DNA from 4 places in the Halopseudomonas sp. 4NH20-0008 genome. Region 3 is predicted to be linked to each of the others. Evidence: predicted binding sites of a transcription regulator. Region 3 holds the regulator's gene; each other region holds the start of a gene.
The links. Region 3 encodes FliA, which starts transcription of late flagellar genes. Its sites were predicted from a motif close to CTAAAGTTTNNNNNNNNNNNGCCGNTAA; they were not measured.

Region 1 (5,847 bases), on a different contig from region 3:
TCTGAGTGGTAGCTGTGCTCATGCGAGATTCCACGGATAGCAATGGGTTAATGGGGGTTAAGCGGCGGCAAGTATGAGGAAAGCAGCCCCTGTTTGCAATGACACAAGTCAAGGTATCGGCAGGTTGCAAGGCCTCTGGATGGCCCTGTGCAGATGCTCAGACGGTGTCTGTTGAAACGGGTCTGCCGAACTCGGCATAACCACCGGCATGGCGCAAGACGGGTTACTGGAACAGATGTATTATTGTGCGTTCCTCGGACAGGTCTACGGCTATCACGGTCATAGTCCTGGCAGGGACAAGCTTAGTACCCGATTGCACCGATGTGAAGCAAATACCCCGATACTAGCCGTGGCATCTTGTCGCAAGGGGTGCCGGAGCCAGCCGATGAACACTGACATTCTGATTGACACACCCGCTGATGAAACCCCGGCAACACTGTTGTTGGCCCATGGTGCCGGGGCGCCGATGGACAGCGAGTTCATGCAGATGCTGGCGCAGGCTTTGTGCCGTCATGGTATCCGCGTGCTGCGGTTCGAATTCCCCTATATGGCTGCCCGTCGTGTTGACGGCCGCAAACGGCCACCCAATCCGATGCCTGCGCTGCTGACCCATTTTCGCGAGTTGTTGGCGCAACAGCCGGGGCCGGTTTTTATTGGCGGTAAATCCATGGGTGGCCGGGTGGCCAGCCTGTTGGCAGAGGAGCCGGGTGTGAGTGGAACACTCTGCTTTGGCTATCCCTTTCATCCGCCGGGTAAGCCGGAAAAGCTGCGTACTGCCCATTTGCTTGAATTAACGCGGCCCGTTCTCATTATCCAGGGCAGTCGTGATCCCTTTGGCAAGGCGGCAGACGTGGCTGGCTACAGGTTGTCCAAGCAGGTGCAGTTGCACTGGCTGGAGAGCGGCGAACATGACTTTCGCCCGCTGAAGGCAAGCGGGCGGACCCAGTCACAATTGATTGAGCAGGCGGCCCAGGCCGCCGCGGAGTTTTGCCGACGTCATGCCGGCGTCGCTCCGGTCTGATCAGACGCCGAGTGCCTTGGGCAGAATACCGGCGCTCAGGTGTCCCCAATGCTTGCCTTGAACGATAACCGGCACAAACATCACAAAGACAATGGTGCTGGTGCCCGGCAGGACGTAGGTGCCCATGCCGACATGGGTACATTTGTTGAGGTTTTCCAGATCAATGCCCTTGGCGACAAAGCGCATGTGCACGCTTTTCGCGGCGTCCACCGCCGGGTCGCCGGTCAGCGGCTGTGAGGTTGCAGTGCGGCTGGCGGCCAGATAGCCATGGCTGTCTACCGGCAGCATATACAGCACGCCATCCTTGCCCTGGGTATCCCATTCGTCCAGCAACGGCTGCATCAGTTTCTGGTAGGCGACGGCCCAGCTGACATTGTGCTTGGGCGGATTGGTGTTGGGGATCAGTGAATAGTTGCGGTCAAAGATATTCACGCCCTGTTCCTGCAACTGCTGCAGTTTGCCGGAGATAATCTTGCTGCGTGACATCAGCAGGTCGGTTGCCCTTTCCAGGTTACCCTGGCCGAGCCGGAAACGGCTCAATTCTTCAAGTACCTTGTTGGTATTGTCTCGCTGGGCATCGGCCTGGGTAAAGCTGTCCTTCATGCGCTGGCTGATGGTCAGACTCAACTCACGGATGGCGCTGCCGTGCTCATGGGTTTCGCTGTTGGTGACTGTCAGCTGCTCGAGGGCGCTGCTGACCATCAGCAGGTCATCATTGCTGCGCTGAAAGTCCTCGACCATTTGCACAAACTGTTCGGCGGCGGTACTGACGGCCGTGCCGGCGCTGTCGGATTGCGCCTGCATGCTCTGGGTCTGCTTGTCGGCTCCGTCCATGGCCTTGAGCATTTGCTCCATCAGCTCGCCAATCTGGCTGGCGGCGGTGCCAACCTTGATCGACAGGTTGCGTACCTCATCAGCGACCACGGCAAAGCCGCGGCCTTGCTCGCCCGCGCGGGCGGCTTCAATCGCCGCATTCAGGGCCAGCATGTTGGTCTGGGCAGAGAAATCCTGGACTGTGGCGAGAATATTGCGGATTTGTCCTGAGGTATTGCCCAGCGCGTTGATGTTCTCCTTGAAACCGGCCATGGCTTCACTGATGTGCTGCATCTGTACGCGGGCTTCCGTGAGTTGTTCACGTGAGATCTTGGCAACATCGAGGTTGCGCGTGGTCATGCCGGCTATGCCGCTGGTCCGTGCAGTAATGTCATGCAGAGCGCTGGTGGTCTGATCGCTGGCCTGGAAGATCAGCTCAGAGAGACTTTGTTGTTTGCTTGCGTCGCGCGCGGCCTGCTCGGCCAGGAGCCGGTTATGGGCGGAGGAGTGGGCGACGCGCAGGCTGAGTTGCTGGAAGCCGCTCATTAGCTCACGCAGGCGGCCGGCAAAGGCGTCAAATTGCGTGAGGCTGGGATTCAGTTGTTGAGCCGAGGACTCGTCGGTGGTCAGGTCGATCTGTTCGGCATTGGCCCGCTTGAGACGGTTCAACAAGGTGCCACCCTCGCCAGGGGCGCTGCGCATCAGCCAGGGCAGGGCCAGAATCACTGGTGCGGCAATCAGCGACAATACAAAGAGCGTCCCTTCAGCCAGCCACAGCAGTGCGCCAATAAAGAACAGTTGGCAAAGCATGAGTACCAGGATCAACGCATTGCCGCCCGGCGCGGGCAAGGGTGATGCCTTTTCCAGGGTCTTGGGGTGCAGCTGCATATTCATACTTACCTCGGCGCAGGGATAACACAGATTTATTGTTGTAGGGTGCTGGGCGATCCTTGCCTCACTTCTTATGCCGCTCTTGCAGGTTATCGGCACTGATGGCGAATTGCTAAAGGCTTATCGAGCCAATGTATACGCCATACTGGCTTTTGACGTCAAAAAAAAGCCGATTGAACCGGTTTCAGGGCAAGTGTAGTTGATGTGGCGGAAGGGAATAGGAGTCGAACCTACCAGACACGCCCTGCGCATCTCACCGGGTTTGAAATCCGGGCGCCCCACCGGGAACGATGCCCTTCCGTGTTGCTACGCTACCACAGGGGCAGGCCGGTGCAGCCATTATCAGTGGGCTGATTGCCGCTGAATAATAGTTCGATGGGTGCCGCCCATTGCAAGATCAGGCTTTGCACTGGCAGCCCAAGCCATTAGCATGGACGGCGGTTTCAACCTCAGCCGTTTCTTATGGAATCTTCAGCATGTCTCTGATCGACCGCATTGCCCTTGAAAGCGCCCTCAGCCAGTACCGCGATCCGTACCTGCAGACCGACCTGATCAGTGCCGGTTGCCTGCGCGACTTGCAAATAGATGAAGGCAAGGTCACCGCCCGTTTTGTCCTCGGTTATGCCGCCGCCGGACTGGTGTCCGGGATAGGGCAGATGCTGACCGTTGCGGCAGAGGGTGTTGAGGGCGTTGTGTCAGCGGACATCAAGGTCAGCTGCGAGGTGGTCAAGGCGCCCGCACAGGGCAGCATCGAGGCACTGGCCAGGGTCAAGAATATTATTGCAGTGGCATCGGGCAAGGGCGGCGTCGGCAAATCCACTACGGCGGTCAATCTGGCCCTGGCGCTGGCCCGCGAAGGTGCCCGGGTGGGTGTGCTGGATGCGGATATCTATGGCCCGAGCATGGGGCTGATGCTGGGTCTACCCGAGGGCACCCGGCCCGAAGTCAAGGATCAGAAGCTCTTTATACCGCCGCGGGCCCATGGTGTGCAGGTCATGTCCATGGCCTTTCTGGTAGATGACAATACCCCGGTGGTCTGGCGTGGCCCGATGGTGTCAGGCGCGTTGATGCAGTTGCTGACCCAGACGCTCTGGGACGATCTTGATTATCTGGTGGTGGATATGCCGCCCGGCACTGGCGATATCCAGCTGACGCTGGCGCAAAAGGTGCCGGTCAGCGGTGCGGTGATTGTGACCACGCCCCAGGATCTGGCGCTGCTGGATGCGATCAAAGGCATCGAGATGTTCAACAAGGTGCATATTCCGGTGCTGGGTGTGGTCGAGAACATGGCCATTCATATCTGCTCCAACTGTGGCCATGCAGAGCACCTGTTTGGTGAAGGCGGCGGTGAACGTCTGGCCGAACAGTATGGGGTCGATCTGCTGGCATCCATGCCGCTGTCGATGATGATCCGCGAACAGGCGGATGGGGGCACACCCACTGTGGTGGCCGAGCCGGAATGTCAGATCAGCATGCTCTATCAGGATATGGCCCGGCATGTCGGTGCGCGGATTGCCGAGCGCGCCATGGCGGGTCCGCAGACGCCGACTATTCAGATCAGTGACGACTGAGGGCGGGTGCCTGTCAGGCCGGGCTTTTTTCGTTGTCGAGAACCCGTTAACATGCAACCTCTTTTTTGCACAGTTCAGGACAAACCATGAGCATCAAGTCAGACCGCTGGATACGTCGCATGTCACAGGAACACGGCATGATCGAGCCCTTTGTAGAGCGTCAGGTGCGCGGCGAAGAGGCCAGCCGGGTGATTTCCTACGGGGTCTCCAGCTACGGTTACGACGTGCGTTGTTCCAACGAGTTCAAGGTGTTCACCAATATCCATTCGGCCACCGTCGACCCCAAGCATTTTGACGAAAAGAGCTTTGTCGATGTGGTCAGCGATGTCTGTATCATTCCGCCCAACTCCTTTGCCCTGGCCCGTACCGTTGAATACTTCCGTATTCCCCGCAATGTACTGACCATCTGTCTGGGCAAGAGCACCTATGCGCGCTGCGGCATTATCGTCAACGTCACGCCGCTGGAGCCTGAATGGGAAGGGCATGTGACCCTGGAGTTTTCCAATACCACGACGCTGCCAGCGAAGATCTATGCCAACGAAGGTGTGGCACAGATGTTGTTCTTTGAGTCCGATGAGGACTGTGAAGTGTCCTACCGCGATCGTGGTGGCAAGTATCAGGGTCAGCGCGGCGTCACGCTGCCCAAGGCCTGATCAATCAGTCATAGCGGCAGGGCACTCGCCCTGCTGTTCCACCAAAGTCTAGTAGTCCCCCATGCCCCCAGGCGTCATGCTGACTGGTATTAAAGCCTGTTGGAGTAGCGCGCATGACGATCTTCAGAACACTCGGTTACTGCTTCCTGTTTATCATGGTGCCGTTGGGAGGCCTGTTGGCTGCTTTCCCTGAGGAAATAACTGCAGGGTTGTCAGCTGTACTGCCGATGGATGTGAGTCGGGGTGCGTTGGGTATCGCCTTTCTGGCTTTGGCCGCGGTGTGTATGCGTGTTGATCTGGGCATACGCCGCCGCGCTGCAGAAGCCTGACAAGCGCCCACAAAAAACCCGACTCGGCGCCGTGGAACACCTTGTCGGGTTTTTTACCGCAAGCGACTGTCAGGCGCCCAGAGGGCGCCTGATGTGATCAGAAGCTCTTGGATACAGACAGTGTGACGTTGGAGTCACAGGTGTCATCGTTTTGGTAACCAATGTCTACAGTACACTCGGTGCTGCTGATGTTGGTATCGCTGTACATCAGTGCCCAACCCAGGCCCAGAGCGTCCTTGCTGACAGTCACTGCCCAGTCGTTGTAGTCAACACCTCCGTTCTTGCTGTTGCTGTCGGCGTAGTGCAGGCTCAGACCGATGTCGTAGGGCAGGGACAGATCATAGCCGACGTAGTAGTAGTGGTTGTCGGCGTTGTTGTAGGTGTCCTTGTAACCCAGGGTGAAGCCATAGGCGCTGACGCTAGCCAGCCACTCGTACACGTCGATTGAGCTGTTACCTGGGAAGGTGTAGTTGGCCCAGCCCAGGTCGTAGCCGATGTCATCAGTGATGCTGCCGGCATAGCCAACATAGTAATCCAGCTCGATGCTGGCGCCACCGAAGTCGGTGGAA
Region 2 (5,847 bases), on a different contig from region 3:
CTGACCCGGCGACTGCATCCGGCGCCTCTGCATCCGGCGCCAATGAAAATCCGCCTGTTCCTCAGTCGAATTCCCCAGGCCCTCACTACCGCATTGGTGTCGGGTTTACTGCTTGGTGCTTTCTATGGTTTGGCGCCGGTTTTTGCTACCGGGATGGGACTGGAGAACGCCGACATTGGTGTGTTTATGGCCATAACCATTGTTGCTGGTTTGATCGCGCAGTGGCCAGTCGGCTGGTTATCGGACCGGATGGATCGTAGTCGGATGATTCAGGTCAGTGCCTTGATCTTGGTCGCCGTCATGCTGTTAATTGCGGTTGGCGGTATGACCGGCATTGGCTTGTTGGTACTCACTGCTGTGTTTGGTGTTCTGGCCTTTACTCTGTATCCACTTGCCGTGGCCTTGGCGAATGACCACGTGGATCCGGCAGACCGGGTTGCCCTCTCGGCGATGTTGCTGGTGACCTTTGGTCTTGGCGCCAGCATTGGACCCTTGCTTGGCTCGTTGGTCATGAAGGTGCTGAATGCGAGCATGCTCTATGTCTTCATGGCCTGCTGCAGCTTGATACTGGTAATTAAAGTCAGACCGGAAACGGTCACAGGTGATCACCTGGTAGACGATGCGCCGATACAGTTCATGCCAGCAGCCGGTAACCTGGCCAGTTCACCCTTGGCAGCGGCGCTGGATCCACGGGTTGACGAGGAAATGGTTGAGGAGCATATGCGCGACGAGATGGACCAGTATGCGGTTGTCCAGTCACAAAACGATGAAGATCAGGACGATCACCGTCCTGGATAGCATCAGTCTGGCGGGTTCAGAACAGGTCTTCTTTTTCCAGTCGTCGTGCTTCGCGTTGCAGATGATTGACGAAGCGATCAACCTGACGCTGCGCCAGGGCGCTGATCTGGCGAAAGCGCAAGCCAACCTGGGTTTCGTCTGCACCCTCATCAAATACGGCATGGCGAATCTCGATTTCAACCGCCACCTGGCCGATATCCGGCAGATCAAGTTGACAGGATTCGAATACATCGCCTGGGGTCAGCAGGGTGCGACAGTCTCCTTTGAAGCGACCTTTGCAGCCGGTCGCGGAAATATCGATCATGCTCCCTTCAGCAGACAGCGTCTTTTTGCCATGGACTAGTTGTACGCCTACCACAAGGCTGCGGCGGATCGCTGCGCGATAGGCGCCACGCTTCTGATGGTAGATAAGCTCGGTTGGCAACTTGGCCATGTAAGCGGGCATGTCATCCAGCATGACTTTTTCCAGGCCGGGACAGTCCCAGCGGATATGCACACCCTCACGCCAGGCATCAATGCGCATGGACTCGCCCTGGGTTGCGAAGCGATCACCTTCCCTGGGTATCATTTCATCCAGCCAGATGTGCTTGCTGTCATTATCCAGCTTGATTATGAAGCTTTGAAATTTCTGAGAACGATCAGTAAAAGTGATGCTGAGCTGCTCACGGGCCAGATGCAGGTTACGTAATAGAGAAAAAATCTCTACCGGCGAGTGGACTTCTCGAGGCGCCTGCGGGCCGGCTTCTTGTTCAAATAACCTGGACACTATGCGTTCTCAATCACGGAGCTCTCAACACTGAGAAGGATAAGGGGGGGCTGCCATAAGATGGCATTTTGGCATCCATTCAAGCCTTGCTCAAGCTTCGATTGTTTGAGCCTCGGCTGGTGATGCCTTGACTGTCATAGACATGCTGACTGGACTCGCCTTGATTGCGCAGAAGATCCAGCAGGTGGCCGGTAGCCTGTTGATTGTGTCTGACCAGTCGGGCATTGCGTTCGTTGGCACTGTTGCAGCGCTCGAGTGCATCTTTGAAGGATTGAAACTGCTGTTTGGCGGTGTCACTGGCGTGGGTAAGAACCCATTGCTCCAGATCAGGCCCGGGAAGCATGCCATGTTCCTTGCACAGTCGAGAGATGAGTTGGTCGTGTTCAGTCAGCGTGTTGATCAGAGGGGCCTTTTCGGCCAAAAGAACTTCCAGGCTTGCCATATCCCGGGCAATCAGAAAATCCCTTTCTCTGTCTAGCAGATCAGCAAAGTCCAGACAGTTCTGGCTGGCGTTGGCAAAGAGTTGTTCAAACTGTTCCATCCGGATGCTCCGCTTTAACAGGTTAAGCAAAGTCTCCGGATGGTAATCCGGATTACTCTTCCAGAGCCAGCAGCTTGTCAGCTATTTTGCTGCTGTCAGCCTGGTAGGTACCTTCGCTGATGGCCTGGCGCAATTGGGCGACACGCTCATTGTCAACAACGGGCAGATCGCGCAGGCGTTCTTCAATGGTTTGAATTTGCTGGGCCTGACTGCTGAGTGTTACACCGCCATCACGGGGTGGCGGGGAAGGCGCCTCGGATTGTGCTGTCGCACGCGGGGCTTCCACTGCATCGCGTTTGCCGTTATTTGCACCAGTCTGCGCGCTGCGGCTGGCGCCGTTGCTGCTATTGGATGCGTTGAAGTCGATAACCATTCTGTTTTCCTCAGAACCTGAATGTTTTACTGAACTCTATAACGGCAGGCAGGCCAGAAACTTTAGAAAAAAATAGTGTGAACCAATACACATTTGCTATATGGCTCACAGAGTCTAGTTTACCCCATGTCAGGGGCATTTTCACAGAGCCACTTCTACCTGCCCTGGACCTAGAACCCGGGCCGAGATAACCCGCCCGGAACGGCTGTTGCGCACCCGAATTTGGCTGCCAGTATTCCCGCTTTCCAGCGCTTCACCGGGCATGCGTACGTCTATCTGGCGATTGTTTGCGCTAATGACAACCTTGTCGCCACGCTTGACCACTTCGTCCTGTTCAAGCGCATTGGGTGCCAGCACACTGTCGGCGCCAAGCTGTCGTCTCAGTCGCATGCCGACAACCTGTTGTGGGTCTGTCAAATAGGCATTGCCCAGCAAGCCGACATCACGTTCCAGCATGGCGATATCCTCAGGACTGACGAGACTGTGTCGCGGTAAAGGACGGGTAAGAACGAGAACGGATTGGAACAGGCTGACCTGTGCTGGAACAAACAGGCGCCATCTTACCGCCGGACTCTCGCAGCTGATCCGCACTGTGACCCTTCCGACGGGTTCAGCAGGGCTCTCCAGGCTGGCATTCAGGGATTGTTCAGGGCAGAGCGGTAGGCGTAATCGTGGATCCAGACGATTAACCTGGATCTGATGACGAGCATCACGCCCGCTGTTGGCAAGATAGTCTTGTATTTCCTGCTCAAGAAAGTGCTCTGTCGTGCCGATAAGCTGTTCGATCAGCGGGTTGGCTGAAAGGCCGGCGCAAAAAAATATCGGTAAGACCGCGCACCCTGTGAGAAAACGCATACAATTAACCCTGATGACCTTTGGTTTGGTTTGTCAAAATAATGTCTTTGACAGACGCTTTCCTTAATCAGCAGCAAAATGCGTGCCGCTTTCCCAGCAATCATGAGGAGCTTCCTATGGCTGGCGTAATGGATTCGGTCAACCAGAGAACCCAGTTGGTAGGCCAGAATCGCCTTGAACTCTTGCTTTTCCGGCTTTCCGGTTCGCAGCTTTATGGTATCAACGTTTTCAAGGTCAAGGAGGTGTTGCAATGCCCCAAACTGACCCTGTTGCCGCGCTTGAATCCGGTTGTCCGAGGCGTGGCACACATTCGTGGTGGTACCTTGCCCATAATCGACTTGAACAAGGCAACCGGTGGGCCCGGGCTGGAAGATCTGTCCACGGCCTTTGTGATTATCACTGAGTACAATTACCGGGTTCAGGGCTTTCTGGTACGTTCGGTTGAGCGCATCGTCAACATGAATTGGTCAGAGATCCACCCGCCGCCAAGGGGGACCGGTCGTGACCATTACCTGACGGCCGTCACCCGCGTGGACGACATGATGGTGGAAATCATCGATGTTGAGAAGATCCTCGCTGAGGTTGTACCTACGGTAGAGACCATTTCAGACGGCGTCATTGACCAGCAGACCCAGGTCGAGGCTCAGGCCAGCCGGGTTTTGATCGTTGATGATTCGTCGGTGGCACGCAAGCAGGTCATGCGCTGTTTGCAGGAAGTGGGTGTTGAAGTGGTCGCGCTCAACGATGGCCGGCAGGCTTTGAACTACCTAAAGGACATTGCTGATCGCGGTGAGTCGATTGACAAGCACCTGCTGATGATGGTGTCAGATATCGAGATGCCGGAGATGGATGGCTATACCTTGACCGCAGAGGTGCGCAACGATCCGCGGATTAATGGCCTGCATATTCTCTTGCACACCTCGTTGTCAGGGGTGTTCAATCAAGCCATGGTGAAGAAGGTAGGTGCTGATGACTTTCTTGCTAAATTCAAGCCTGATGAGCTGGCTCAGCGGGTTATCGATCGCATTCATGCACTGCGGATAGCGCCAGATGCTTGAGGCTATAATCAATCTGACAATGGGATGGACTGCGTGACCTCAGCCAACAAGGATTTTCAGGTTTTTCGCGAATTTCTGGAAAAAGCCTGTGGCATTGTGCTCGGGGATAACAAACAGTACCTGGTCGCCAGCCGGCTCAATCGGCTGATGGAGCAGCAAGGTATCGGCAGTCTGGGTGAGTTGGTCACGCGAATTCAGTCGCAACCCCGTGCCGGATTGCGGGAAGCGGTCGTTGACGCCATGACGACCAATGAAACCTTGTGGTTTCGTGACGTTTATCCCTTTGAAGTGCTGAAGACCCGACTTATACCCGAGTTCATCAAAGGCAACCCCGGTCAGCGTTTGCGCATCTGGTCGGCAGCCTGTTCCTCTGGTCAGGAACCCTATTCCCTGAGCATGAGTATTGATGAATTCGAACGTAGTAATCTGGGTCAATTGCGCGGTGGAGCTCAAATAGTGGCTACGGATCTGTCGGGCGGGATTCTGACAGCCGCCAAATCAGCTGAATACGACAGTCTGTCTGTAGCTCGGGGCTTGTCAACGGAGAGGCTGACACGCTATTTCGACCAATCCGGCCCGGGCCGCTGGGTGGTCAAGCAGCCTGTACGCAATCGAGTAGAGTTCAGGGCGCTCAACCTGCTCGACAACTACGCCATGCTTGGCAAGTTCGACATCGTCTTTTGCCGCAATGTACTGATCTACTTTTCCGCTGAACTCAAGCTCGATATCTTGCGCCGCATTCATGCCACCCTCAAACCCGGCGGTTACCTTATGCTGGGCGCGTCTGAAGCCCTCAATGGTCTGCCTGAGCTGTACCAGATGGTGCAGTGCAGTCCTGGCATTGTGTACAAGGCCAAATAGGGGTCTGTCACTTCCTGTTATTAGCGCTACTTCTGCTTTTGCTCTTTGACCGCCATGGGCTTTGCTGGTGGCAGGATAAGAATTGCCGCCTGTTATTCTATTAAATCCACAAGCAATTGAAATTTAATGCTTTTTTATTTTGGCACGCTGATTGCTTTGTAAATCCTCAGAGACAGTTGGTGGCGAGACTTTGCCGCCCTGAGGAGTGGATATGAGCATCAGTTTTGACAAAGCGCTGGGAATACACGAACAAGCCCTGAATTTCCGCGGGCAACGGGCTGCCGTGCTGGCGAACAATATTGCCAATGCCGAAACCCCCAACTACAAGGCACGGGACCTGGACTTTGCCAGTGTACTGGCAGCTCAGAACAGTGAGCAGGGGCAACAGTTTGCCGCCCGGCAAACGCACGCCCGGCATATGAGTACTGACAACTTTGTAGATCAGGCTGCTGGGTTACGCTTCCGCACGCCGCTTCAGCCAGCAGTAGACGGCAACACGGTTGATACTCAACTTGAGCAAGCTGAGTTCGCCAAGAACGCCATAGACCTGCAAGCCAGTTTTACTTTCCTCAATTCAAAGTTCAAAGGGCTGACC
Region 3 (5,847 bases):
GGAGCTAACCGCGTCGCGCGTAGCGCTTGAGCAGACTGGGGATATCAAGAATCAGTGCAATGCGGCCATCGCCGGTAATGGTTGCACCGGACATCCCGGGTGTACCCTGCAACATGCGGCCCAGAGGCTTGATCACTACCTCCTCTTGCCCGACCAGTTGATCCACCACAAAACCGACACGCTGGGTGCCGACTGAAACAATCACGACACTGGCTGCCGAGCGATCACTGTTATCCGCCACACCGGGCATCAACCAGCGCTTGAGGAAGAACAGCGGCAGGGCCTTGTCGCGGACAATGATGACCTCCTGACCATCCACCACATTGGTGCGCGACAGATCCAGACTGTAAATCTCGTTAACGCTGACCAGTGGCAAGGCAAAGGCCTGGTCTGCCAACATGACCATCAATGTCGGCATGATTGCCAGCGTCAGGGGTACCTTGATGGCAATGCGGCTGCCTTCACCCTTGACCGAATGGATACCTATTGTGCCGTTCAGCTGGGAAATCTTGGTCTTGACCACGTCCATACCAACACCGCGACCGGATACATCGGAAATTTCGGTCTTGGTTGAAAAACCCGGAGCCAGAATCAGGTCGAAACATTCACTTTCGGTCAAACGATCAGCGGCATCCTTGTCCATCATGCCCTTCTCGACTGCCTTGGCACGCAGTACCTCTGCATCCATGCCACGACCATCATCGGTGATAGTCAGCAGAATGTGATCGCCTTCCTGCGCGGCTGCAAGAATAACCTTGCCGGTTCGCGACTTGCCTGCTGCCTCACGCTCATCAGGCATCTCGATACCGTGATCGACCGAGTTGCGTACAAGGTGGACAAGGGGATCGGCCAGGGCTTCAACCAGATTCTTGTCCAAGTCGGTTTCTTCGCCGATCAGTTCGAGATTGATTTCCTTTCTGAGGTTGCGGGCCAGGTCCCGGACGACACGTGGAAAGCGTCCGAAGACCTTCTTGATTGGCTGCATGCGGGTCTTCATTACCGAGGACTGCAGATCCGCAGTCACCACGTCCAGATTGCCAACGGCCTTGTTCAGCTCTTCATCTCCGCTGCTCAGACCAAGGCGTACCAGACGATTGCGCACCAGCACCAGCTCGCCCACCATGTTCATGATCTCGTCCAACCGAGCGGTATCCACACGTACGGTGGTTTCGGGCGCGGCGGCCTCGAGTCCGCCAGGCGCAGTGGCCGGGTCAGGAACGGCAAGGGCTTTTTGGCTGGGTTCAGGAGCGGCTTTGGGCTTGGCTTTTTCAGGCGCTTTGGGCTTGGCGTCAGCCACTGCGGGCTTAGTACCAGAGGTTACAGCAGCAGGGCTGCTGTCCTTGCCTGGAGCCTTTCCTGAACCATGCAGCTGGTCCAGCAGGGCTTCAAACTCATCATCGGTTATATGCGCATCATCGCTATTGATCGCCGGATCTGATGGCGCAGAGGGTGCCTCATCGGCTTTCAAGCCGGGCGCAGCGCCCTTGCCATGCAGTTGATCCAGCAGGGCCTCGAATTCATCGTCATTAATTTCATCGCTGACGCGCTCGGGAGCAGGTTCAGCAACGACTGACTCGACTGCAGTGGTTCCATGCAACTGGTCCAGCAGCGCCTCAAACTCGTCATCGGTAATCTCGTCATCGCTGCCCGCCGTCGCGGGTGCGGCTGACTCGTTCTCGGATCCATGCAGGGCATCGAGTAACTTCTCGAACTCGTCATCGGTGATATCACCCTCGGCAACGGGCTGGTCTGACGGGTTCGCAACTGCACTTGCGGTTGGTTGGGCGACTGGATCGGCCGGCGCAGGGTCATCGGATGCAGGGTGGGCAAGGCGAGCAAGTGCTTCAAGCAAAGCGGGGTCTGCAGGACGGGGCTCTTCACCCTCGCGCACCTGGCTGAACATTTCATTAACACTGTCGAGGGCCTGAAGGACGACATCCATCAGCTCTGAATCGACTTTGCGCTCACCCTTGCGCAGAATATCGAAAACGTTTTCGGCTATATGGCAGCAACCAACCAGGGCATCCAGCTGCAGGAATCCTGCTCCGCCTTTTACCGTGTGGAAGCCGCGAAAAATAGCGTTGAGCAGATTCATGTCATCGGGACGATTCTCCAGCTCGACCAGCTGTTCAGACAACAGCTCGAGAATCTCGCCGGCTTCTACCAGAAAGTCTTGAAGAATTTCCTCATCCGCATCAAAACTCATGCATCCACTCCCGGGTCGCGCTTGTTGTTAGAAGCCCAGACTGGAGAGAAGATCGTCCACTTCGTCCTGTCCGGATACTACGTCTTCTCTTGTATCGGCATGAATCTGCGGACCTTCACCCCTGGGTGAAGTTTTTTTCGCTTCGACCGGCTCTTCGGCATGAGCAATCCCGGCCATGCGGTCCACATGTCCCGCCATGCGAACCAGGTTCACCAGACTTTCTTCAACATCATGGACCAAGGTAATAACACGTTTGATCACCTGGCCTGTAAGGTCCTGGTAATCCTGCGCCATCAGAATATCGTTGAGTTGTGCGCTGACTTCAGTGCTCGAGGTTTCGGTTTTCTCAAGGAACTCACCGATACGACGGTACAGATCACGGAATTCGCCCGCGGCCATTTCACGGCGCTGCAGGCGCTCCCAGTCAGCACGCAGCACGCTGGCTTCCTGGCCCAGGGCCGAAACGATGGGGGCACTGCTTTCCACCAGATCCATAGTGCGATTGGCGGCCTTGTCGGTCAGCTGCACCACATAATCAAGGCGGTCTGATGCATCAGAAATCTTGGAGGTTTCGTTTTCGTCGCCCAGTGCGTGGGTGGTATCGATCTGAAAATTGACAATGGCGTTGTGCAATGCGCGGGTCAGTTGTCCGACCTCATGGTAGAGACCGCGATCACGTGCCTGGTTGATGGCATGAATGACCAGAATGGCCTCACCATAATGACCTTGCTCCAGATAATCGACCAGTTGCCGCGCGTTGTCTTTCAGGGAATGTTCAAATTCCTGAGCGGTTGCCTGGCCGGGATCCTTACTTAGTGCCATAACCTGTACCCCGGTGTGTTGTCATTTGGCCTGGACGCGCTCAAAAATCTTTTCGATCTTTTCTTTCAACGCCTGGGCGGTAAAAGGTTTGACCACGTAGCCATTGACTCCGGCCTGAGCCGCTTCAATGATCTGATCGCGCTTGGCCTCAGCCGTCACCATGAGAACAGGCAAATGCTTCAGACGTTCGTCGGCACGCACAGCGCGCAACAGGTCAATGCCGCTCATGCCCGGCATGTTCCAGTCAGTAACCAGGAAGTCGAAACTGCCGCTCTGCAACATCGGCAATGCGGTATTGCCGTCATCAGCCTCGGCGGTATTGGTGAAGCCAAGATCCCGCAGCAGGTTCTTGATAATGCGTCTCATCGTCGAGAAATCATCCACGATGAGGATTTTCATGTTCTTGTCCAAGTCGACCTCCGTACACACCAGGAAGAGTGCTGTCACACACCCCGTTAACCTACTGGCCAAACAAGCCTTCAGATCCCGCTGATGCCAGTGTAACCGCAGCGGCAGCGCGGCGCTGCCCCATCTGACATGCAATGCTTATTTTCCAGGCCAACCGGGCATTGTCCGGATGCTGGCAACAAAATCAATCGTTATGCCATCCTGACAGTCTTGAACGCAGCCTGGCGGCACATTGGCTGTGCAACTGGCTGACTCTTGACTCGCTGACGCCCAATACCGCGCCAATCTCCTTGAGATTCAACTCTTCCTCATAGTACAGCGACAGCAGCAGCCTTTCGCGTTCTGGCAAACCTTCTATCGCCTCAACCAAAGCCGCTCTGAAACGCTCGTCCTGCATGCCTTGAAAAGGTTCTTCATCACTGTGAGCATCGGCACGAGCGCCGCTCTCGAGCAGGTCGTCAAAGCTGAACAACTTGCTGCCGGCAGTATCGTTGAGAATCGCATAATAATCTTCAAGGCTCATCTCAAGTTCGGCCGCAATCTCGTGATCTTTAGCATCCCGTCCCAGGCGCGACTCGACCGCTCTGACCGCGTCAGACACCATGCGGGTGTTACGATGAACCGAACGGGGCGCCCAGTCACCCTTGCGCACCTCGTCAAGCATGGCACCACGAATGCGGATGCCGGCATAGGTTTCAAAACTGGCACCCTTGCCATTATCGAATTTTCGCGAAGCTTCCAGCAGGCCAATCATGCCAGCCTGAATCAGATCATCAACTTGCACACTAGCAGGCAGGCGGCCCAGCAGATGGTAGGCAATACGCTTCACCAGGGGGGCAAACTGGGCAACCAGCTGGTCCTGATGTTCAGATGAACATTGTGCGCGTGTATACATGCTTACCCCGGCTGCGGCCTGCGTCATAGGCCCGTTCCTGTCTGCTGGACAAGGCGTTCGACAAAAAACTCCAGATGCCCGCGTGGGTTGGCCGGCAAAGGCCACGCATCGACTTTCTGGGCTATGGCTCGAATAGCCATGGACGCCTTGCTACGCGGGAAGGCTTCATACACAGCCCGCTGTTTTTGTACGGCCTTGCGAACATTCTCGTCGTAGGGCACGGCACCCACATACTGCAGCGCCACATCCAGAAATCGGTCAGTTACCTTGGTCAGTTTAGCAAAGACTGTGCGACCTTCCTGCGGTGTATGCACCATGTTAGCCAAAACCCGGAAACGGGTCATGCCATAATCCCGATTGAGCAGCTTGATCAGCGCATAGGCATCGGTAATCGAGGTGGGCTCATCGCATACCACCACCAGCACTTCCTGGGCAGCACGGACGAAACTGACCACCGAGTCGCCAATGCCTGCGGCCGTATCGACAATCAGCACATCGATATTGTCACCAATATCACTGAATGCCTGAATCAGGCCCGCATGCTGCTGGGGGTTGAGGTTGACCATGGTGGCGGCACCGGAGGCCGCCGGAACAATACGCATCCCGCCCGGGCCAGTGATCATCACATCACGCAGTTCACAGGTGCCTTCGAGCACGTCGGCCAAGGTGGCTTTGGGCTTGATACCCAGCAGCACATCAACATTGGCCAGGCCAAGGTCGGCATCCAGCAACACAACGCGACGCCCCAGCTCGGCCAAGGCCAGACCCAGGTTGACCGAGACGTTGGTCTTGCCGATGCCACCTTTGCCGCCGGTAACTGCGATAACCTGAACCGGATGTTTGCTACCCATCTGCGTTGATTACCTTATTATCGTTTGTGAATCAGCTTGCACGCTGATTATGGAGTATACCGGCAAACACGTCTGCCATGTCCTGATCGGCCGGTGGCTCGTTTCCAGCCAGGGTAACGGCCCGACTGACCAACTGATGACCAACGCCACAGGCGATATCATCAGGGATACGCTGGCCATCTGCCAGATAGGCTACCGGCAAACCCTGCTGCATAGCCAGCCCCAATGCCTCGCCCAGTGTTGCCGCCTCATCCACCTTGGTCAATACGCAAGCGTCAAGACCACAGCGCTTATATGTATGATAGGCGGCTTTCAGAACCTGGTATTGACTTGTGGCAGCCAAAACCAGCAACTTGCTGACCTTTTGGCCCAGCGCAGCCAATTCACTGAGCTGGCTGTGCAGATGCGGGTCCTGAGCTTGCAGGCCTGCAGTATCCACCAACACCAAGCGCTTACCGGAAAATTCGCGCAGCACATCAGCCAGGCTGTTCTGCTCGTCCACCACCCGCACCGGCACATTCAGAATCCGACCCAGGGTACGCAGTTGTTCGTGGGCACCAATTCGGTAGGTATCCATGGTAACCAGGGCCACATGCTGGCTACCGTGCTTGAGCACGTAGCGGGCGGCCAGCTTGCCCAGGGTTGTGGTCTTGCCAGCCCCGGTC
Region 4 (5,847 bases), on a different contig from region 3:
AGACCCAGCTGATCCAGCAGAGCCAGTCGAGATAGTCAAACTGGTTGGTGCGGCACCAGAAGTCAATGCAGCAGCAGTAGCTTCACGGCTGGCCTTGGTGCCCAGATCGGTAGTACGGAAGCTGTCGATCTTGACGCTGATGGTTTCGTTGGCCTGAGCACCGACCTGGACGTTCTCGGCGAAGCCGCCGTCAAACAGGGTCTTGCTGCCGAAACGGGTAGTAGTAGAGATACGGTCCAGTTCGTTTTTCAGCTGAACCATTTCGTCGTTAAGTGCCTTGCGCTCTGAGTCGCCATTACCGCCGTTGGCTGACTGAAGAGACAGGTCACGCATACGCTGGAGAATGTTGGTGGATTCCTGCAGGGCGCCTTCCGCGGTCTGAGCCAGGGAGATACCGTCGTTGGCGTTACGTACTGCCACGCCCAGGCCGTTGATCTGGCTGGTCAGACGGTTAGCGATTTGCAGGCCGGCCGCATCGTCTTTGGCGCTGTTGATGCGCGAACCGGAAGACAGACGCTCCAGAGAGGTCTGCAGATTGCTCGAAGACGTACCCAGGTTACGCTGGGCGTTCAGGGAGGCAACGTTAGTATTAACTGTAAGAGCCATGGTGTAGTACCTCTGTGGACCGTGTTTATGTTTGCCTGAGCTTGCGACTCGCGGGCCGGCTTTGCCCAGGCACCCATTGAGTTCGCGTTCAGTTACTGTATCGGCGCTGCCATCAGGAGCTTTAGGGAATTTTTAAAAAAAGTTTTTTGTTGGCTTGACAATCAGTTAGCTACCCAAAAAACCCTTCCCTGCGCACCTGACAAGCAATTGACGTCAACAGATGCGATACCGATATACCTGTATCGACAATTAATAGAAAAACTTGAGCCCTATTGCGCTAACACGCAAACCCAGAACAAGGTAGTCCTTGGGCAGCCGGTCAGGCCTTGAACGCGAACGGGTTTGGCATGGGAAACCTGCAGGCCTCTTTTCGCGCTCAAGCGCATTCCTACACCACCCCACCCCGGTAGGAGCGGGCTCGACCGCGAAAGGGGTTTGGCCTGGGACAACCTGCCCTCCAATATTCGCGCTCAAGCGCGCTCCTACAAACACCAGCCACAACGGTAGGACCGGGGCGGCCGGCCAGGCCTTGAACGCGAACGGGGTTAAGTCTGGACAATATATTGACTCAACAAAAAGGCAGCCCTGAGGCTGCCTTTTTCTAACGCCGGTGTATTACCCAAGCAAACTCAGAACCGCCTGCGGCAACTGGTTGGCCTGGGCCAGAATCGCGGTGCCGGCCTGTTGCAGAATCTGGTTCTTGGTCAGATTCGCGGTTTCGGCCGCAAAGTCGGTATCCTGGATCCGGCCACGGGCACCCGCAGCGTTTTCTGCCACATTCTGCAGATTGCTGATGGTCGACTCGAAGCGGTTCTGGATTGCGCCGAGGGACGCACGGGTCACATCCACCTCCTGCAGCGCCGCATCGATGGTGGCAATGGCGGCCTGAGCACCTTCCACTGTGGTAATGTCGATTTTCTCGACCGAATTCAGTGCCTGGGCACCCTCGGCCACACCCTCGGCCGTCAGGGCCAACGGATCGGCGACGGCAAAGCCCAGGGCAGCCAAACCACCATCATCGACCAGATCGATCCGGGCATCGGCCCCCTTGTCGGTAGTGACAAACTGCAAGCGGCCGGCATCGACGTTTGCTCGCACCTGACCGCTCAACGTGCCGTTGCTGGCTATCTTTTGATTGAGATTGTCAGCCAGGGACTCCAGCGTAGTGTAATTCCCCGGATCAATATTGATCGTTTGCGCCGGACCACCATTGACCGAAATTGCAAAAGCCCCTGAGTCTCCAACTACCCCTTGAACCGAGGATCGGCCTGCTCCAAAGAGTGCATCAGCACCCGTGCCAGAAATAGACAAGGATTCACCAAGCAAATCCCCCGTTTGGGTAAGAGTCAAAACACCACTTTCACTACTTACCTCAAGTCGCCCGGCTAGCCCCGCATCTCCATCAATTTCGCCCTGAATATAGTTTACAAGGCTATCTATATCTCCGTAGTCCTGATCAAGGTCAATGGAAAGAGTATCACCACCAAGATCAAGTACAACTGATGCCGCGGGCGGACCGGCAACAGCGTTATTCGATTGAAGAACAGAGCCAAATGAACGCCCTCCTGCAGCGCTACTGGAAACAATAATATCAACACCCTGAAAACCTGAGCCGCTATCCACCTCCCGCAAACCAACAAAATTGCCCTCGAAAAAAGCCTCGATACTTGTAATACCGGCATTATTGATAGCAATCTGAATCGCATTGGACAGTTCGGCTGCATCGGTATAGATGTCTGAGGTACCACTAGTACTGATGGAAGGCACAAAAATATTCGCCGATGAACCGTCGGGCAACTGGTTGATCGTGATGGTGTCATTAGCTGGGAAGTCAAGAGTGGCAGGACTACCAGGCGTTACTGCCCCATCCCCTAAAAATGATGCTGCAACACCGGAATAATCCAGTCGCGCAGCTCCGGCACCCACAATCGCGGATGCTGAGCTTGGGGTGCCAACAACAAGACTGGAAGCACCGCTACCCGCCGACAATCGCGCGGAGGTCGCCTCACGGCTGGCCTTGGTCCCCAAGTCGCTAGTGCGGAAGCTATCGATCTTGACGCTGATGGTCTCGTTGGCCTGGGCGCCGACCTGGACGTTTTCGGCAAAGGCACCGTCGAACAGGGTCTTGCTGCCGAAGCGGGTGGTGGTCGAGATACGGTCCAGCTCGTTTTTCAGCTGCACCATTTCATCATTCAAGGCCTTGCGTTCGGAGTCGCCGTTGCCGCCATTGGCTGACTGCAAAGACAGGTCACGCATGCGCTGGAGAATATTGGTCGACTCTTGCAACGCGCCTTCCGCCGTCTGCGACAGTGAAACCCCATCATTGGCATTGCGCACGGCCACACCAAGACCATTGATCTGGCTGGTCAGACGGTTGGCAATTTGCAGGCCGGCGGCGTCATCCTTGGCGCTGTTGATACGCGAGCCCGAAGAAAGCCGCTCCAGCGATGTCTGAAGATTACTCGATGAGCTACCCAGATTGCGCTGGGCATTAAGTGACGCCACATTGGTATTGACCGTAAGTGACATAGACCGTACTCCAAAAATCCATTAGGACCGCACACACCACAACCAGCCGGTACGCGAAGGCTATTTATCAGCATCTGTATGGATAATCGGCTGAGCAGATTAAAACTTGAGGAGAAAACTGGATTTTTACGGTGATGGTGACGACTGCGGCACACACTGCTCATCGGCTAACGAACCTAAAAACGCCCCCTGCTTGGCTTGAAAAGGAGGGGGCGAGGCGCAACTACCTGCCGTTCAGGTTAGAACGGATTCATCGAATCAAACATGGTTTTTTCTGCGTCAGCCGCCGCGGCACGCAGCTTGATCAGGTCCTTGATCTTGCGGTGCGGGAATACATAGAACTGATTGTCCTCGACCGCCTTGAGAGTCATCTCGGCGATGTCGGCGGCCTTGATCTTGCCCTTCTCTACTGCCGCCTTGATCGCGGCGGCGCGTTCGGCTGCCACTTCCACGCGCTCCAGGGTGTCGGCCTTGTCCGCCGGACGGTTTCGGGCAGAATCATGGATGCCGGTGGGGAAAAACGCCGGACAGAGTACCGTCACACCTACGTTGTCAGCGCCCACATCACGCAGGTCCAGCGCCAGGGTTTCCGATAGAGCAACCACTGAATGCTTGGTGACGTTATAGATACCCATGCTCGGGCCGTTCAGCCAGCCAGCCGCAGACGCGACGTTGACGATATGGCCTTCACCCTGCTCGATCAGCATCGGGGTAAAAGCCTTGACGCCCCAGGCCACGCCATAGAGGTTGACGCCCATGACCCATTCCCAGTCGGCCACGGTATTCATCCAGACCGGACCACCGACGCTCACACCGGCGTTGTTGAAGATCACATGGGCGGCACCGAACTGCTGCTTGGCCAGGTCGGCAAAGGCCTGCACCTGCTCCAGTTTGGAGACATCAAGACGCATGGTCGCGGTTTGGGTGCCGGGGCTTTGCGCTTCAACCTGGCGCTGGGTTTCCTGCATGCCGGCTTCATCCACATCGCCCAGCACCAGCTTCATGCCACGGGCGGCACAACGCAGTGCCAGCTCACGCCCCAACCCACTTCCACCGCCAGTAATGGCGGCGACCTTGCCACTCAAGTTTTGCATCCGCCTGCTCTCCTGTCATTCAGCAGCCCAAAAGCAGGCCGCACATATTATAAGTTCAATGAATAGCATGCCTAACTTGCCCCGTGCCAACCATATTAATTAGTCACGGTGATCTGCCTGGATTAATCAGCACCGCATCGCGCTGCCCTTACTGAATGATCTATAGTGAATTTGATCGTCCCATGCGAAAAGGAATCGCCATTGTGAATCGGATGCATTTTGCCTGCCTGCTTTGCTGCCTTTTCACCAGCCCACTGCTGCTGGCTCGCCCAATCATACTCACCACCGACATATTTCCACCCTATCAAGTGCAGGAAGATGACCTGCTGCGCGGCAGCTCCGTAGAGGCTTTGGCATGTATTTTCAATGCTATGCAACAGCCCTTTGAAATCCGCGTGATGCCCTGGGAGCGCGCCATACACGAAGTCAGCCAGAACCGATCAGACGGCTTTTTTTCCGCCAGCAAAATGCGTCGGGCCAGTGACTTTGCCGTACTCTCCGCCCCACTGGCACTCGAGAAGTGGTACTGGTACAGCAACGCCGATGTGCGCCCTCGGCGCACCAGCACAGATCAACAACAGAATCAGCGTATTGGTGCTGTGCGCGGCAGCAATCAGGTGGCGTGGCTGCAGGAGAATAGCTATCACATCGAACAACAGGTCAGCTCCACCGAGCAGCTATTGAAGCTGCTGCAGCGCGGTCGCATCGATGCTTTCCTGGCCGACCAACGCACCCTGCGTACCGAACTGACGCGACTGCCGCTGGGCTTGCGTCCAGCCCATGACCATTTCCAGCAATACGCCAACCTGGGCGTGTACTTTTCCAGCAGACTGATCGCCGAGGAGCCCGATTTTCTTGACCGATTCAATCACGAAATATTTCACTGCCTGCCTGAACGGCATACGCTGACCGCTGAAGAACAACAGCGCCTGCTAAGCTTGCATGAGCAGCTGTTCAGCGATTGGCTGCTGCAACCTGAACTGATTACAGCGGTCATTGCCCAGAACCGCTTGCATCAGAACATGAGCATTCCGCAGGTGCTGGCCCAAGACCGCCAATGGCTTGAAGAAAATCGCAGTAACAACCGCGTGTTGATCAACAGTGTGTTGGCGCACCCATTGTCGGCCAGCTTAAAGGAGCGGCAAAACGCCAGCGCCGAATTGATTACCGAAATCATGGTCACGGATAACCTTGGTTTGAATGTCGCCATCAGTGAGGTGACAACAGACTACTGGCAAGGCGATGAAATAAAGTTTTCTGACGCCTTTTTCAGCAAAAGCACCCGCTCGGTAATCGGCCCATTGGACTATGATCAATCCGCCCAGAGTTATCAGGTGCACATCAGCAGTCAGATTCGTAATCCTGAAAATGGAGAGGTGATCGGTGTGCTGATCCTCGGCCTAGATATTCAGCAAGCGCTGAAAATACCGGAAGCTTACTGATGCGATGCACCTGGCTGCCCCTTATGCTGCTGGCCTCAGTCTTGAGTGGTTGTGCTATCAAGGACCCGAATCCTGTACCTCCGGGCCTGGCCCGCGTGCTGTTCAGCAGCGCACCCGCTGACCAACTGAGCGCCTACCGGCTTAACGGGGAACTGGTGCGCAGCCTGCACTTTGCC

Region 1: a site for FliA is predicted at 2,815-2,842, ahead of AC27HQ_RS14820 (methyl-accepting chemotaxis protein). Genes of this name have one in related genera too.
Region 2: a site for FliA is predicted at 2,517-2,544, ahead of flgM (flagellar biosynthesis anti-sigma factor FlgM). Genes of this name have one in related genera too.
Region 4: a site for FliA is predicted at 3,219-3,246, ahead of AC27HQ_RS04615 (flagellin N-terminal helical domain-containing protein). Genes of this name have one in related genera too.

The regions. Positions count from the first base shown of each region.
Region 1 covers NZ_BAAJMD010000016.1:50,576-56,422, forward strand. The annotation lists gene ccoN (cytochrome-c oxidase, cbb3-type subunit I) at 1-22, opposite strand, end outside; gene AC27HQ_RS14815 (alpha/beta fold hydrolase) at 386-1,021, shown strand; gene AC27HQ_RS14820 (methyl-accepting chemotaxis protein) at 1,022-2,728, opposite strand; tRNA gene AC27HQ_RS14825 (tRNA-Sec) at 2,931-3,025, opposite strand; gene apbC (iron-sulfur cluster carrier protein ApbC) at 3,202-4,296, shown strand; gene dcd (dCTP deaminase) at 4,383-4,949, shown strand; gene AC27HQ_RS14840 (hypothetical protein) at 5,063-5,278, shown strand; gene AC27HQ_RS14845 (TorF family putative porin) at 5,376-5,847, opposite strand, start outside.
Region 2 covers NZ_BAAJMD010000006.1:133,668-139,514, reverse strand. The annotation lists gene AC27HQ_RS08015 (MFS transporter) at 1-798, shown strand, start outside; gene AC27HQ_RS08010 (flagellar brake protein) at 815-1,564, opposite strand; gene AC27HQ_RS08005 (flagella synthesis protein FlgN) at 1,644-2,105, opposite strand; gene flgM (flagellar biosynthesis anti-sigma factor FlgM) at 2,158-2,478, opposite strand; gene flgA (flagellar basal body P-ring formation chaperone FlgA) at 2,620-3,333, opposite strand; gene AC27HQ_RS07990 (chemotaxis protein CheV) at 3,450-4,391, shown strand; gene AC27HQ_RS07985 (CheR family methyltransferase) at 4,425-5,252, shown strand; gene flgB (flagellar basal body rod protein FlgB) at 5,464-5,847, shown strand, end outside.
Region 3 covers NZ_BAAJMD010000012.1:50,204-56,050, forward strand. The annotation lists gene AC27HQ_RS12730 (chemotaxis protein CheA) at 5-2,206, opposite strand; gene AC27HQ_RS12735 (protein phosphatase CheZ) at 2,234-3,028, opposite strand; gene AC27HQ_RS12740 (chemotaxis response regulator CheY) at 3,050-3,427, opposite strand; gene AC27HQ_RS12745 (RNA polymerase sigma factor FliA) at 3,621-4,358, opposite strand; gene fleN (flagellar synthesis regulator FleN) at 4,355-5,182, opposite strand; gene flhF (flagellar biosynthesis GTPase FlhF) at 5,214-5,847, opposite strand, start outside.
Region 4 covers NZ_BAAJMD010000003.1:186,703-192,549, reverse strand. The annotation lists gene AC27HQ_RS04620 (flagellin N-terminal helical domain-containing protein) at 1-606, opposite strand, end outside; gene AC27HQ_RS04615 (flagellin N-terminal helical domain-containing protein) at 1,222-3,135, opposite strand; gene AC27HQ_RS04610 (SDR family NAD(P)-dependent oxidoreductase) at 3,375-4,229, opposite strand; gene AC27HQ_RS04605 (substrate-binding periplasmic protein) at 4,433-5,671, shown strand; gene AC27HQ_RS04600 (PA0061/PA0062 family lipoprotein) at 5,671-5,847, shown strand, end outside.